3 regions of the Actinoplanes sp. NPDC051346 genome follow, and region 1 is predicted to be linked to each of the others. Evidence: predicted binding sites of a transcription regulator. Region 1 holds the regulator's gene; each other region holds the start of a gene.
The links. The regulator HrcA, encoded in region 1, represses chaperone genes, less so after heat shock. The targets are predictions, from matches to a motif close to GGTTNGCACNCTCNNNNNGAGNGTGCNAACC.
Positions count from the first base shown of each region.

Region 2: groL (chaperonin GroEL) is a predicted target of HrcA. The motif match lies at 3,319-3,349, and genes of this name have one in related genera.
Region 3: groES (co-chaperone GroES) is a predicted target of HrcA. The motif match lies at 1,700-1,730, and genes of this name have one in related genera.

Region 1 covers NZ_JBFBAJ010000018.1:61,652-67,047, forward strand. The annotation lists gene AB0M36_RS32980 (enoyl-CoA hydratase-related protein) at 1-302, opposite strand, end outside; gene hemW (radical SAM family heme chaperone HemW) at 339-1,538, shown strand; gene AB0M36_RS32990 (DUF4870 domain-containing protein) at 1,578-2,219, opposite strand; gene hrcA (heat-inducible transcriptional repressor HrcA) at 2,397-3,419, shown strand; gene dnaJ (molecular chaperone DnaJ) at 3,481-4,629, shown strand; gene AB0M36_RS33005 (16S rRNA (uracil(1498)-N(3))-methyltransferase) at 4,632-5,366, shown strand; gene AB0M36_RS33010 (ABC transporter ATP-binding protein) at 5,363-5,396, shown strand, end outside.
Region 2 covers NZ_JBFBAJ010000012.1:190,690-196,085, reverse strand. The annotation lists gene AB0M36_RS27675 (glycerol-3-phosphate dehydrogenase/oxidase) at 1-414, opposite strand, end outside; gene AB0M36_RS27670 (winged helix-turn-helix transcriptional regulator) at 477-1,307, opposite strand; gene groL (chaperonin GroEL) at 1,505-3,127, opposite strand; gene AB0M36_RS27660 (GNAT family N-acetyltransferase) at 3,506-4,048, shown strand; gene AB0M36_RS27655 (hypothetical protein) at 4,045-4,563, shown strand; gene thrC (threonine synthase) at 4,820-5,396, opposite strand, start outside.
Region 3 covers NZ_JBFBAJ010000026.1:40,371-45,766, reverse strand. The annotation lists gene ybaK (Cys-tRNA(Pro) deacylase) at 1-459, opposite strand, end outside; gene AB0M36_RS36785 (class I SAM-dependent methyltransferase) at 471-1,637, opposite strand; gene groES (co-chaperone GroES) at 1,855-2,169, shown strand; gene groL (chaperonin GroEL) at 2,240-3,889, shown strand; gene AB0M36_RS36770 (hypothetical protein) at 3,987-4,607, shown strand; gene AB0M36_RS36765 (molybdopterin-dependent oxidoreductase) at 4,832-5,396, shown strand, end outside.

The DNA.
Region 1 (5,396 bases):
CCGATCCTGGCCACCACGGGCTTGGGGAACTCCCAGATGGCCGCCAGCACGTCGGCCAGCAGTTCGGCGGGGACCCGGCCGTTCTCCCGCGCCTCGGCGGTCTCCTTCAGATCGGCCCCGGAGCAGAACACCGGGCCGGTATGGGAGATCACCACCGCCCGGACGGCGGCGTCGGTCAGCGCGGCGCTGAGGCCGCTGAGCAGTTCGGTCATGAGCTGGGAGGACAGCGCGTTGCGGTTCGAGGGGCTGTCCAGCGTCAGGGTGGCAACCCCGGCGTCGGTGACGGTACGGACCAGAGCCATGACCGAACCCTAACGGTGCCCGTGCACACTTGGCAGATGCCTGGTCCCCTGCCCGACGGCGAGCCCGTGCCGGCTGACGGTTCGCTGCCCGCCTCGGCGTTGCGCGAGGCCGGCCGCGGCGGCTTCGGCGTGTACGTCCACGTGCCGTTCTGCGCGAGCCGCTGCGGCTACTGCGACTTCAACACGTACACGGCGAGCGAGCTGGGTGGCGGGGCGAGCCGCGACGAGTACGCGGACACGGTGCTGCGCGAGCTCGCGCTCGCCGGCGGGATCCTGCGGGCGCGGGTCGACACGGTCTTCGTCGGCGGCGGCACGCCCACCCTGCTCGACCCGGGCGACCTGGGCCGGATCCTGGAGGGCATCGACCGCACCTGGGGCCTGGCCGCGGACGCGGAGATCACCACCGAGGCCAACCCCGAGTCGGTGACCCCGGCCTCGTTGCAGGCGCTGCGCAAGGCCGGATACAACCGCATCTCGCTGGGCATGCAGTCGGCCTCGCCCGGCGTGCTCGCGATTCTCGACCGCCGGCACACCGCCGGGCGGGCGCCCCAGGCCGCGGTGGAGGCCCGGGAAGCCGGGTTCGACCACGTCAACCTGGACCTGATCTACGGGACGCCCGGGGAGACCGCGGACGACTTCGCCGCCTCGCTCGACGCCGCGATCGCGGCCGGGGTCGACCATGTCAGCGCGTACTCGCTGATCGTCGAGGACGGCACGCGGATAGCCGGCCGGATGCGCCGCGGCGAACTGCCGTACCCGGAGGACGACGTCGCGGCCGATCGCTACCTGGCCGCCGAGCGGGCCCTCGCGGCGGCGGGATTCTCCTGGTACGAGGTCTCCAACTGGGCCACGTCGGAGGCGGCGCGGTGCCGGCACAACCGCCTGTACTGGACCGGCGGCGACTGGTGGGGCCTCGGGCCGGGCGCGCACAGCCACGTCGGCGGGGTGCGGTGGTGGAACGTCAAGCACCCTTCCGCGTACGCGAAGCGGCTGGCCGACGGGGTCTCGCCGGGACTGGGCCGGGAGGTGCTCAGCGGCGAGGACCGCCGGATGGAGGAGGTCATGCTGCGGCTGAGGCTGGCCGACGGGCTGCCGCTCGGCCTGGCCCGCCAGGACGGCGCCCGGCGGGCCCTGGAAAACGGACTTCTCGAACCGATCGCGTACGGGGAAGGCAGGGCGGTTCTGACCCTGCGTGGCCGTCTGCTGGCCGACGCGGTAGTTCGCGACCTCGTGTGACCTGGGCGGCGCCGCCGAGTGCCGACGCCGCCCCACGCGCTACTTGATCAACGACATCGACATCGGATATTTGTACGGCGTGCCCTCGTTCGCCTTCATGCCGGCGATGAGGGAGAACACGACGACAACCACCCATGCGGCCAACGGCAGGAAGAAGAGCAGACCCGCCGAACACACCGCGAGGATGCTGGACGCGATGGTGGCAATCGCCCAGGTGATCTGGAAGTTGAGTGCGTCGACAGCGTGCGCACGGACCGTCGGTGACACGTTGCCCCGGGCCAGGAGCGCTACCAGCGGAGCGATGAAGCCGACGACGATGCCGCCGAAGTGCGCGAGCAGGATCCAGGTCTTGTCGTCGCCACCGGGCTGGCCGTAGCCCTTCGACGGGTAGCCGGGCTGCTGGCCGTACGCGCCGGGAGCGCCATACGGGGAGCCGGAGCCGGGCGGGGGTCCGTATCCGCCCGCGCCGGAACTCGGCGGCGGGCCGTACCCGCCGGCGCCGGAGGTGGGCGGCGGGGCGCCATAGGGCGGGGGCTGGGGAGCTCCGTAGGACGGAGGCTGGGGGGATCCGTAGGCCGGGGGCGGCGGCGGGGCCGAGCCCTGGCTGCCCGGATACTGGTGGAAAGGCGCGGTGGGGTCCGAGGGATTTCCCTCACCGGGCGGGCGCGGCGGTTCAGTCATGGCCCACACGGTAGGACCGCGGGCCGATCGTGGCGAGGGCAACACCCGGCCCAGGTCGAAGAATAGACACTCGGCTAAGTAGCCTCTGCATCATCGGTCGATCATCGCGCGGCGACCGGGGGCGTCGTAGACTGGCACTCGACTTGACGGAGTGCCAGGGGACAGGGTGGAGGGGTCATGAGTCTCGATGACCGCAAGCTCGAGGTGCTCCGCGCCATCGTCGAGGACTACGTCGCCACCCAGGAGCCGGTGGGCAGCAAAGCCCTCGTCGAGCGCCGCCAGCTCGGCGTCTCCCCGGCCACCGTCCGCAACGACATGGCCGTGCTGGAGGAGGAGGGTTACATCCGCCAGCCGCACACCAGTGCGGGTCGGGTGCCCACCGACGCCGGCTACCGGCTCTTCGTGGACCGGTTGTCGCGGGTCAAAGCGCTGAGCCCGGCCGAGCGGCGGGCCATCGAGCGGTTCCTGGCCGGCGCGGTCGACCTGGACGACGTGGTGCACCGCACGGTGCGCCTGCTCGCCCAGCTCACCCGCCAGGTCGCCGTGGTGCAATATCCGAGTTTGTCCCGCTCCTCCGTGCGGCACCTCGAGCTGGTGCCGATCTCCACCACCCGGATCATGCTCGTGATGATCGCCGACACCGGTCGGGTCGAGCAGCGGCTCGTCGAGCTGCCCGCGCCGACCGGCCCCGACGACGTGCTCGACATGCGGCGCAAGGTCAACGCGAAGTTGACCGGGGTGAAGCTCGCCGACACGCCGCCGCTGGTGCAGGCGCTGGTCGACGAGTCCGCCCCGGAGAAGCGCAACACCGTGGCGTGCGTCGCCTCCGTGCTCCTGGAGACCCTGGTCGAGCGCAGTGACGAACGTCTCGCCCTGGCCGGCACGGCCAACCTGACCCGCGGCGGCGTCCTGGATTTCCAGGGTTCGCTGCGTCCCGTGCTGGAGGCTCTCGAGGAGGAGGTCATCCTGCTCAAGCTCATCGGCGAAGTGGAGCCCAGCACCACCCGGGTCCGCATCGGCGACGAGAACGAGATCGACAATCTCCGGGCGGCGTCGGTGGTGAGCACCGGTTACGGACCGGGTACGACAATCGTTGGTGGCCTCGGCGTGCTGGGGCCGACTCGGATGGACTACCCCGGCACCATCGCCACGGTGCGTGCCGTGGCACGCTACGTTGGCGATCTGCTGGCCCAGAACTGAAGCAAAAGCGACGACGGTCTCCGGCGCACAGCGCGGGGCAGACATGAGGACTCGAAACCCTGTGGCGAAGGACTACTACGGAATTCTCGGCATCAGCCGCGAAGCCACCGACGACGAGATCAAGCGTGCCTACCGCAAGCTGGCCCGTCAGTACCACCCCGACGTCAATCCCGATCCCGAGGCGCACGAGAAGTTCAAGGACATCAACGCAGCCTACGAGGTCCTCTCCGACGACCAGAAGCGGCAGATCGTCGACCTGGGCGGCGACCCTCTCGCCCCCGGCGGCGGCGCGGGTGCCGGTCCGGGCGGTCCCGGCGGCGCCGGCCCGTTCGTCGGCTTCCAGGACATCATGGACGCGTTCTTCGGCACGGCCGCCGGCGGCGCCGGGGCCCGGGGCCCGCGGCCGCGCACCCGGCCCGGCGCCGACGCGATCCTGCGCCTGGAGCTCGACCTGGTCGAGACCGCGTTCGGGGTCGAGGCGCCGATCACCGTCGACACCGCGGTGCTCTGCACCCAGTGCACCGGCGCCGGCACCGCGCCCGGCACCCATCTGGCCACCTGTGAGACCTGTGGCGGCCGGGGCGAGGTCCAGTCGGTGCAGCGCACCTTCCTGGGCCAGGTTGTCTCGTCGCGTCCCTGTCAGAACTGCCAGGGTCACGGCACGGTGATCCCGCAACCCTGCCCGACCTGCGCCGGCGACGGCCGGATCCGGACCCGGCGCTCGCTGACGGTCAAGATCCCGGCCGGCGTCGAGGACGGCATGCGGATCCGCCTGGCCCAGCAGGGCGAGGTCGGCCCCGGCGGCGGCACGGCCGGCGATCTCTACGTGGAGATCCACGAGCGTCCGCACGACGTCTACTCCCGCAAGGGCGACGACCTGCACTGCCGCGTCACCCTGCCGATGACGGCGGCGGCCCTCGGCACCCGGCTGACCATCAAGACCCTCGACTCGGAGGAGAACATCGAGGTCAAGCCCGGCACGCAGCCGGCTTCGACCCTGCGCGTACGCGGCAAGGGCGTGCCGCACCTGCGCGGGCAGGGCCGCGGCGAGCTCTTCGTGCACCTCGACGTGAAGACCCCGACCAAGCTCACGGCCGACCAGGAGCGGATGCTGCGCGACTTCGCCAAGACCCGTGGCGAGGACGTGGCCGAGCTGAGTAAGCAGGGCGGGTTCTTCTCGCGCATGCGGGACGCCTTCAACGGGCACTGACCGTGTCCGCGCCCCTGTTCCTCGTCGACGACCTGCCCACGTCCGGGCGCTTCACGCTGGCCGGCCGGGAGGGCCATCACGCCGCCGACGTGCAGCGACTGCGGGTCGGGGAGGCCCTGGTCCTCGCCGACGGGCGGGGCGGCTCGGTGCGTGCCGAGGTCACCGGGGTCGGCCGGGGCAGCATCGACGTCGAGGTCGGGGAGCGGACCCTCACGCCCGCGCCGGACCCACGGTTGGTCGTCGTGCAGGGGATCGCCAAGGGTGACCGCGGCGAGCTCGCCGTGCAGGCGATGACGGAGATCGGGGTCGACGAGATCATTCCCTGGGCCGCGTCCCGGGCGGTGACGCAGTGGCGCGGAGACCGGGGCGTACGCGCCCGGGAGAAGTGGGTCTCCACCGCGCGCGAGGCCGCCAAGCAGGCACGCCGGCCCTGGCTGCCGCTGGTGTCCGGCGACCCCGACGTGTCGACCAAGCAGGCCGCCGCGCGGCTGTCGGCCGCCGCGGCGGCCTTCGTGCTGCACGAGGAGGCGACCGACCGGCTGACCGGGGCGAAGCTGCCAGACTCGGGCGAGATCGTGCTGGTCGTGGGGCCTGAGGGCGGGATAAGCGACCAGGAGGTGGGCGCGTTCGTCGCGGCCGGCGCCCAGCCGGTGCGGCTCGGCGACGCGGTGTTGCGGACGTCGACCGCGGGGGTTGCCGCGCTCGCCGTGCTGTCGGCGCGGCTAGACCGTTGGTGAGCCGCTCCGGCGGCCGCATTCTGCGCAGGG
Region 2 (5,396 bases), on a different contig from region 1:
GACGTCGTAGGCGGCTACGCCGAGCCCGTAGTAGAACCGGTGCCAGGCGCGGGCCGGCGGCGAGGAGGTCTCGAGCGGCACGAGGATCGGCACCGGTCGGACGAGGTGCGGCGCGAGGCGGCTGGTGAGCAGGCCGCGCTCGGTCAAAGCCTCGTGCACGAGGTGGAACTCGAACTGCTCCAGGTAGCGCAGGCCGCCATGGATCAGCTTGCTGGATCGGCTGGACGTGCCGGAGGCCAGGTCGCGCGCCTCCACGAGGGCCACGCTCAGGCCGCGGGAGGCGGCGTCCAGGGCCGCACCGGCACCGGTGACTCCACCGCCGATGACGAGCACGTCGAACTGCTCGTCGCGCAGCCGCTTGAGGTCGGCGACGCGACGGATCGGCGAGAGCCGCCCGGCCGAATACCGGGACACGGAGGGAGAACGCACGACCCCACCGTAGCGCCGTCGGCGGTCAGACCGGGGAAGGATGTTTCTCAGCCGGAGATCGTGACGAGCATCTCGGCGACGGAACCCGCGGGGTCCGTGACCGGAAACTGCACCGACTGGATCGTCGTGGTGGCGTCGACGAACAGGGTCAGGCGCTTGAACCGGTCGGTGCCGCCGGCCCGGAAGGTCGGCAGGCGCAGGCTCGCGGCCAGCTTGCCGTCGGTGTCCGACAGCAGCGGAAACGGCAGTCCCGCGTACGCCGCGAAGGCGTCGAGCTGGTCCGGGCGCTGGGTGCTGACGCCGCGGATCTCGACTCCCCGGGCGGCGAAGTCGGCGGCCCGCGCGGCATAGGTGGTCGACTCGAGCGTGCAGCCGCCGGCGCCCGGAATATCCGTCCAACCGGGCGGATATCCCTGGGTTCCGGGGGCGTAGGCGCCCGGGAAGAAGTACAGGACCGTGGGCGCTCCGACCGTCAGGTGCGCGATGCGGCGACCGACTAGGCCGTGCACCCGGCGCGCCTCGGCGGAGGTGGGCGCGGCCGTCGCGGTCAGCGACCCGTCGCCCATCACGTGCCGGGTGCCCCAGTCCTGCAACGCGATGAGTACGGGCAGCAGGCCCTCACCCTTCTCCGTCAGCAGGTAGTCGTAGCGCGGCGGATGTTCGGAATACGCCACCCGGCGCAGCACGCCGTGCTCCGCCAGGCCGCCGAGCCGGTCGGTGAGCGCCCGACGGCTCATGCCGAGCTCGCGTTGCAGTGCGTCGAAGCGGGTCACCCCGCCGGCGATGTCGCGCACGATCAGGAACGTCCACCAGTCGGTGAGCACGCCGAGAGCCTGCGCGATGCCGCAGTCCGCGTCCGTGAGATCGTCCCGTCGCACGCCATCGAGTATAGTCCGTTCCAGATTGAAACTGACACGGTAGGCGGGGACTGTGCGTGCCTTCCGGCGGTGGTGCGCGGCCGGCGCGACCGAGGGTCGGCCATCGGGGGCGTGCACTGCCGCTGACGGCGCGTCCGTCAGCTAAGACGAAACGGGCCGCCCCCGAAGGGACGGCCCGTTTCAGCGTGGCTCTGGACTCAGAAGTCCATGTCTCCGCCGCCCGGGGCACCGGCCGGGGCCGCCGCCTTCTCGGGCTTGTCCGCCACGACCGCCTCGGTCGTGAGGAACAGCGCGGCGATCGACGCGGCGTTCTGCAGCGCCGAGCGGGTGACCTTGGCCGGGTCGATGATGCCCGCGGCCAGCAGGTCGACGTACTCGCCGTTCGCGGCGTTGAGGCCCCAACCGGACTCGAGGTTGCGGACCTTCTCCACCACGACGCCGCCCTCGAGGCCGGCGTTCACGGCGATCTGACGCAGCGGGGCGTCGAGCGCGACCTTGACGATGTTGGCGCCGGTGGCCTCGTCGCCAGCCAGGTCCAGCTTGTCGAACGCGGTCTTGCCGGCCTGCACGAGCGCCACGCCACCGCCGGGCACGATGCCCTCCTCGACGGCCGCCTTCGCGTTGCGAACGGCGTCCTCGATGCGGTGCTTGCGCTCCTTGAGCTCGACCTCGGTGGCCGCGCCGACCTTGATGACCGCAACGCCGCCGGCCAGCTTGGCCAGGCGCTCCTGCAGCTTCTCGCGGTCGTAGTCGGAGTCCGACTTCTCGATCTCGGCGCGGATCTGGTTGACCCGGCCCTGGATCTGCTCGGCGTTGCCGGCACCGTCGACGATGGTGGTCTCGTCCTTGGTGATGACGACCTTGCGGGCCTGGCCCAGCAGGCTCAGGTCGGCGGCGTCGAGCTTGAGGCCGACCTCCTCGCTGATGACCGTGCCGCCGGTGAGGATGGCGATGTCGTCCAGCATGGCCTTGCGGCGGTCACCGAAGCCCGGGGCCTTGACGGCGACGGACTTGAAGGTGCCACGGACCTTGTTGACGACCAGGGTCGCCAGGGCCTCGCCCTCGACGTCCTCGGCGATGATGATCAGCGGCTTGCCGCCCTGCATGACCTTCTCGAGGACGGGCAGCAGGTCCTTGACCGCGGAGATCTTGCTGTTCGCGATGAGGATGTACGGGTCGTCGAAGACGGCCTCCATCCGCTCGGCGTCGGTCATGAAGTACGCCGAGATGTAGCCCTTGTCGAAGCGCATGCCCTCGGTGAGCTCCAGCTCGAGCCCGAAGGTGTTGCTCTCCTCGACGGTGATGACGCCTTCCTTGCCGACCTTGTCCATGGCCTCGGCGATGATCTCGCCGACCGTGGAGTCGCCGGCGGAGATGGAGGCGGTGGAGGCGATCTGCTCCTTGGTCTCCACGTCCTTGGCGAGCTGCGAGAGACCCTCGGAGACGCTGGCCACGGCAGCCTCGATGCCCCGCTTCAGGGCCATCGGGTTCGCGCCGGCCGCGACGTTGCGCAGACCCTCACGGACCAGCGCCTGGGCGAGGACGGTCGCCGTCGTCGTGCCGTCGCCGGCAACGTCGTCGGTCTTCTTCGCGACCTCCTTGACCAGCTCGGCGCCGATCTTCTCGTAGGGGTCCTCGAGCTCGATCTCCTTGGCGATCGACACACCATCGTTGGTGATGGTGGGAGCGCCCCACTTCTTCTCGAGCACGACGTTGCGGCCCTTGGGGCCGAGCGTCACCTTGACGGCGTCGGCGAGCTGGTTCATGCCCCGCTCGAGGCCGCGACGAGCTTCCTCGTCGAATGCGATGATCTTGGCCATACGGCTGTGTCCTCCTGGACATTCGCGGTGCCGGGCCTGCTCGGCCTAGCCCTCCGCACGGTGAGGAAACGCTGCGGACGTCACCACCTGGCGATGCGACGTCCTCAGGTCGAGCCGGATAGCCCGCGACGACCGGTCCCGTGCCCCGGCACCGATGGCGGCGCCGTGGCCGCGACCCCACCGTCCCGACCTGCTGGCACTCACGTGGCGCGAGTGCCAAGAACTTGTTTAGCACTCTCGGGGGTCGAGTGCAAGGACAACGACCACGGCCGGGGGGCCCGCGGGAGCGCTGGATGGTGGAAATCCGCACGCTCCCGAGGGCGGCAATAGTGGCGGTCCGGCTTGCCTGACCGGGCGCCACCAGGTAGGCAGACAAGCATGACCAGCACGTTGGCGCCCACCCTCACCAGCGCGTTGACGCCCACCCTCACCGTGCACCGGGTGACGCCCGGCGACGCGGCCCGGATGCGGGCGCTGCGGCTGGAGATGCTGGCCGACAGCCCGCTCGCCTTCCTGGAGACCCTGGCCCAGGCGGCGGCCCGCCCCCACGCCGACTATCGGCGCCGGATCGTGCAGGCGTCGACGGGCATTCAGCTCGCCCAGTTCGTCGCCGACCCGGGCGGCCGGCTGATCGGCCACGCCGGCGGCACGGTCCTGCCCGAGGAGCCAGCCGCGACGGTGGTCTTCGCGGTCTACATCACGCCGACGCACCGCGGCCGGGGAGTGCTCGCCTCCCTGATGGAGGCAGTGGCCGAATGGTCGCTCTCCGTAGGACGGCGGGAGCTCATGCTCGAGGTCGTGGTCGGCAACGACCGGGCGGTCCGCGCCTACGAGCGGCTGGGCTTCGAGGACACCGGCGTACGGGTACCGCACCCCGTCGTCCCCGGCCTGTGGGAGCTCCAGATGCGCCGCCGCGCATGAGCCCAGAACCGCCCGGGTCCACCGGCCCGGAAGGAACCACCGGCCCGGAAGAGTCGGGGCGGGCGCGGCTGCGCCGGTGGCCGTTGGCCCGGTCGACGCTCACGGCGGTCAACGGCACCACGCTGGCCGGCCTGGCCGTCGCCGTCCTCACCGGCGCGCGGGTCCGCCGAGGACGCGACGGCATCCTGGTCGCCGAGGGATACCGGTTCAGGGTGCCGCCCGCGACCTGCTTCACCGTCGGCTCGGTGATCATCACCCGAAGGCCCGCGGAGTGGCTGCTCCATAAGGACCGCTCCGACCTGCTGGCACACGAGAGCCGGCACGCGGATCAGTACGCCGTGCTCGGCCCGCTGTTCTGGCCCGCCTACTGGGTGGCGTGCGGTTACTCGTGGCTGGCGACCGGCAGTTACGGCAGCCGCAACGTCTTCGAGCGGCACGCGGGTCTCGACAAGGGCGGTTACGCCGAGGCGGCCCTGCGCCCGTGGATCCGCAAGCTGCGCACCAGACGCCGCTGAAGAAAGCATCAGGCGCCGCTGAAGAAAGCACCGAGCGCCGCGGAGAGCGGGGCCGGAAGTTTGGTCGGGAGGACGCGCGCACAGCGCCTCCGGCACTGGGTCGTTGGGCCCCGAGAGATTGTCGCCAAGCTCGAAGGTGGGGCCACGTACGGCGTCGCGTCCTCCCGCGTAGAGCATCCTGCCGACCCCACGATCCTGGCGCAAGCCCTCGCGGGAAGGAATTCCTGACGTACGGCAGATAGCTCGCTACACAGTGTTATCCCAGCAGCCCGGCATCGCGCGCGCCGCGGAGGGAGGGCTTGATGCGGTGGGTCGGGCCGACCAGCTCGGCGACCGCGTCGATGGTCTTGAGACCCTCGCCGGTGTTGTAGACGACCGTCTCCTTGTCGGGGTCGAGCTTGCCGCTCTCCACCAGCTTCTTCAGCACCGCCACGGTCGTGCCGCCGGCCGTCTCTGCGAAGATGCCGGTGGTCCGGGCGAGCAGGCGGATGCCCTCGCGGATCTCGTCGTCGTCCGCGTAGTCCATCCAGCCGCCGGTGCGCCGGACCGCCTCGATCGCGTACGCGCCGGCCGCCGGATCCCCGATGTTCAGGGACTTGGCGATGCCGGTCGGTTTGACCGGGGTGATCTGGTCGGTGCCGTCTTGCAGCGCGACGGCGATGGGGTTGCAGCCGGCCGACTGGGCGCCGAAGACGGTCCAGCCTCCCTCGGGAGCCTCGACCAGGCCGATCTCGACCAGCTCGCTGAAGGCCTTGTCCACCTTGGTGAGCAGCTCCCCGGACGCCATCGGGATGACCACCTGGGCGGGGATGCGCCAGCCGAGCTGCTCGGCG
Region 3 (5,396 bases), on a different contig from region 1:
GGCGCCGGTCAGCCGGACGAGGTCCTGCGGCGCCAGCGACACCTGCAGACCGCGGCGACCGGCCGAGACGTACATCCGCGGCAGCGCCACCGCCGAGTCGTCGATCACCGTGGGTAGACGTTTGCGTTGCCCCAGGGGGCTGATGCCGCCACGCACGTAACCACTGCTGCGCTCGGCGGCCGCCCGGTCGGCGAGCGTCGCCCGCTTCCCCCCGGCCGCGCCGGCCAGGGCCTTGAGATCCAGCTCGCCGGTCACCGGCACGACCGCCACCGTCAGCGCGCCGTCGACCTCGGCGATCAACGTCTTGAACAGGGACTCCGGCGGCACCCCGAGCGCCTCGGCGACCAACGCCCCGTAGTTCGGCGCCTCCGGAGACACGTCATACGGGTGCAGGTCGTGCGGCACGTTCTCCGCGGACAGCAATACGGTCGCCGGCGTCCCGGCCGCCTTCTTGGCCATGACCAGCGAGGCTATCGACACACCAGCACGGTCGGTGCACCCGCCACCCGGGTCAACACCAGCGACGCCGGGCCGTCGCCGCGCAGCCGCAGGTCACGGCGCAACTGCTCCGGCTCCAGCGCGGAACCGCGCTTGCGGATCTCGACCCGGCCCACGCCGCGCTCGCGCAGCAGGGTGCGCAGCCGCTTCAGCGAGAACGGCAACACGTCGGTGATCTCCAGCCGGCGGGCGAACGCGGTGTCGACCGGATCGTCGGTGTAGACGTACGCGATCTGTGGGTCGGCGAGCCGGCCCCCGATCCCCTCCGCGAACTCGGCGACCAGATGCGAGCGGACGACGGCCGGATCCGGGTCGTAGACGAACCGTCCGACCGCTCCGACCGGCGCGGCCGCCACCCCCGAGCCGTGCAGCGTGCCGCCCGAGGGCAGCAGCACCGCCCGTCGCGGCACCTCCGCGAGCGGCCCGCACCAGAACGCTGCCTCCACCAGATCGCCGCCGACGCTCACCCACTCACCCTCGGCCCCCGGCGGCAGCAGGGCATGGTCGATGCCCGGCGCCAGCTTCAGCACCGTACGCGGCACCCGGCCGGGCAGCCCGGCGATGAAGTCCCACGGCGGCGACCACGCCTGGGGATCCATGACCCGGCCGCGACCCGCCCGGCGTCGGGCCGGATCGGCGAAGACCGCGTCGAATTTCTCCACGTCGACGGAGGTCGCGTCGGCGCATTCCACGGTCACCAACTCCGCCAGCCCGGCCGCTGCCGCGTTCGCGACGGCGACGGCGGCGGTCAGCGGGTCGGCGTCCACCGCGTACACCCGGATGCCCTGACGGGCCGCCGCCAGCGCGTCGGAGCCCAGCCCGCACCCCAGGTCGGCGAGGGTGGTGACGCCTGCCGCGCGCAGCCGCGCGGCGCGGCGATCCGCCACCACCGCGCGCGTCGCCTGCTCGAAGCCGGCCCGGGTGAAGAACATCGCCGCCGCCTCCGCGCCGAACTTTGTTTCCGCACGTCGTCGCAGGTCGGTCTGGGTGAGAGCGGCGGCCGCGAGCGGCGCCGCGACGCCGCGGGCACGCAGGGCCGAGGCCGCGGCGAGCGGATCAGCGCCGGCCACCTCGGCCGCCGCGGCAAGAGCCTCAGACCCTTCCGGGGTACGGAGGCGGGCAAGCAGTTCCAGGTCCACGCCGAGTCATTCTGCCGTGTTGGCACTCTCCTTGACGGAGTGCTAGTTCCGGCATAATCTCCGATTAGCACTCTCAACCTGAGGGTGCCAGCGCGCGCCCCGTCCGGGGGAGTGCGCTTGCGCCAGGCGGACCGGCACCCGCGACGACGGCCCCGCCCGGTGGCATGAGGCATGAGATCGGCCGACACCGGCCGGCGAAACCTGTACCCAGGAGGGTATGCCCGTGACTACCGCGACCAAGGTTGCGATCAAGCCGCTCGAGGACCGCATCGTGGTCCAGGCGAACGAGGCTGAGACCACGACGGCGTCGGGCCTCGTGATCCCCGACACCGCCAAGGAGAAGCCGCAGGAGGGCACCGTCCTCGCCGTCGGCCCCGGCCGCATCGACGACAAGGGCAACCGCGTCCCGATCGACGTCAAGGTCGGCGAGACCGTCCTCTACTCGAAGTACGGCGGCACCGAGGTCAAGTACGCCGGCGAGGAGTACCTGGTGCTCTCCGCCCGTGACGTCCTCGCGGTCATCGAGAAGTGACCTACTGACAGTGCTTCCCGCCCTGACCCGAGTCCTCGGGTCAGGGCGGTGGTGCGTGAAGGGACCATAAATGGCGAAGATCCTCAGCTTCTCTGACGACGCCCGGCACCTGTTGGAGCACGGCGTCAACACGCTCGCCGACACGGTCAAGGTCACCCTCGGCCCGCGCGGCCGCAACGTCGTCCTCGACAAGAAGTTCGGCGCGCCCACGATCACCAACGACGGTGTCACCATCGCCAAGGAGATCGAGCTCACCGACCCGTACCAGAACCTTGGCGCGCAGCTCGTCAAGGAGGTGGCGACCAAGACCAACGACGTCGCCGGCGACGGCACCACCACGGCCACCGTGCTCGCCCAGGCGCTGGTCCGCGAGGGCCTGCGCAACGTGACGGCCGGTGCCAACCCCATCGCCCTCAAGCGCGGCATGGACCAGGCGGCCGAGGCCGTCTCCAAGGCGCTGCTGGCCAAGGCGGTCGAGGTCTCCGACCACAAGTCGGTCGCCAACGTCGCCACTATCTCGGCCCAGGACGCCACCATCGGCGAGCTGATCGCCGAGGCGATGGACCGGGTCGGCCGCGACGGTGTCATCACCGTCGAGGAGGGCTCCGCGCTCAGCACCGAGCTCGTCGTGACCGAAGGCCTGCAGTTCGACAAGGGCTTCATCTCGCCGAACTTCGTGACCGACGCCGAGGCGCAGGAGGCCGTGCTCGAGGACGCTTACATCCTCATCACGACCCAGAAGATCTCCAGCGTCGAGGAGCTGCTGCCCCTGCTGGAGAAGGTCCTCCAGGGCGGCAAGCCGCTGCTCATCATCGCCGAGGACGTCGAGGGCCAGGCGCTGTCCACCCTCGTGGTCAACGCCCTGCGCAAGACCTTCAAGGTCGCCGCCGTGAAGGCGCCCGGCTTCGGAGACCGCCGCAAGGCGATGCTGCAGGACATGGCGATCGCGACCGGCGGCGAGCTCATCGCCCCCGAGCTCGGTTACAAGCTCGACCAGGTCACCGTCGACATGCTGGGCACCGCCCGGCGCGTCGTGGTCGACAAGGAGAACACGACCATCGTCGACGGCGGTGGCAAGAAGTCCGAGATCGAGGACCGCGTCGCGCAGATCCGCAAGGAGATCGAGGCGTCGGACTCGGACTGGGACCGCGAGAAGCTCTCGGAGCGGCTCGCCAAGCTCTCCGGCGGCATCGCGGTGATCCAGGCCGGTGCCGCGACCGAGGTCGAGATGAAGGAGCGCAAGCACCGCATCGAGGACGCCATCGCGGCGACCAAGGCCGCGGTCGAGGAGGGCACCGTGCCCGGCGGCGGCGCCGCCCTCGCGCATATCGTCTCCGCCCTCGACGGCGACCTCGGCCTCACCGGCGAGGAGGCGGTCGGCGTCTCGATCGTCCGCAAGGCGCTCGTCGAGCCGCTGCGCTGGATCGCGCAGAACGCCGGTCACGACGGCTACGTCGTGGTGGGCAAGGTCGCCGAGCTGAAGTGGGGCCACGGCCTCAACGCGGCCACCGACGAATACGTCGACCTCGCCGCCTCCGGCATCATCGACCCGGTCAAGGTGACCCGCAACGCGGTCTCCAACGCCGTGTCGATCGCCGGCCTGCTGCTCACCACCGAGAGCCTCGTGGTGGAGAAGCCGGCCGCGTCGGAGCCGGCGGCAGGCGGCGGCCACGGGCACAGCCACGGTGGCCACGGCCACCAGCACGGCCCGGGCTTCTGACCGACCGTCCGACCGGACAACGGGCTAGGGCGCGTCGCTTCCGCGGCGCGCCCTTTCTCGTGTGTGATGCAAACTCCACCGGGGGAAGGGTGCGCGGATGATCGTCGTCGTGGAGGGACCCACGGCGGCCGGGAAAACCTCCTGGTGCCGCCGGTACGCGGGAAGGTACGTCGCCGAATACCAGATGACGGGCCGTGAGCCGACGGACGCGACGGCGCTCGCGCGGCACTGGGTGCGCGCGGGCATACAACGCTGGTCCTCGGCCCTCGACCTGGAGCGCGAGGACGGCGTCGCATTCTGCGACACCGACCCGGTGAAGCTGCACTACGCGTGGGGGATGGCCGCGCTCGGCCTCGCGCCCCGAGCCCAATTCGACCGGGAGCTGGCGGTCACCCGGGAGGCGTTCCGCGGCGGCCGGCTCGGCTTCGCCGACGCCACCCTCGTCAACCTGCCCGACCCGGCCACCCTGCAACGCCGCCGCGACGAGGACCAGACCCGCCGGCGGCGCAATTTCGCGGCGCACGTCCAGCTGAGGGAGCCACTGCAGCACTGGTACGCGGCGCTGGAGAGTTTGTCGCCGGGACGGGTGGTGTGGGAGCTGCCGGTCGCGGGCCTGCCGGCTCTGCCGGAACCGCGCGCCGACCGGTGCGGGGTGGATCTCCTCGACGCGCTGGTCGAGGCGCTGCCGCCGCTGCGCCTGGCCGTCACGATCTCCTAGCGCGTCCGCGACGTTCGCAACCAGGGCGTGCTCATGCCGACCGCCGTTCGTCAGGGTTCCGCCTGCGCCGCCCGGCCGTCATGACTTCGTAAGGAGCGATCGGGCCCGGGCGGGGCAGGATGAAACCCGTGAAGCTCTCGCCACCTCCGGCGGCCAATCCCGGGCCGACCGACCTCCGGGGAGCCGTTCCTCGGGATGCCGTTCTCCGAGCGGCTCTCGCCGGGATAGCCGCCGCTGCGGTGGCGCTCGGGGTCGCCGAGGTCATCGCCGTGTTCACCGGCCCCCTGTCGTCCCCGCTGCTCGCGGTCGGCGCCGTGGTGGTCGACACCGTCCCCGGGCCGGTGAAGGACTTCGGCATCGCGGTCTTCGGCACCTACGACAAGATCGCCCTCCTCGCCGGCACCCTCATCCTCCTCGCCACCTACGCTGCCGCCGTTGGCATCGCCGCCCTCCGCTCCTGGCGCCTCGCCCTCGTCGGCGTCGCCCTCTTCACGGCGATCGGCGCCGCGGCCGCCCTGACCCGGCACGACGCCGCTCTCACCGCCGCGACCCCATCCCTCGTCGCCGGAGCGGTCGCCGCCCTCACCCTTCGCCGCCTCATCGCCCTCGCCACCGAGCCATCCACCCCGACGACCGTGCCGACGCCTCTAGCTTCGCCGGGGCCGCAGCACCTGACGGGGACGCCACCCGCGTCGTTGGCGTCGCCGCCCACGCCTTTGGCATCGCCACCCCCGACACACGGCCGCCGGCGCTTTCTCATCGGCGTCGGATTTGCCGCCGCCGCCACCG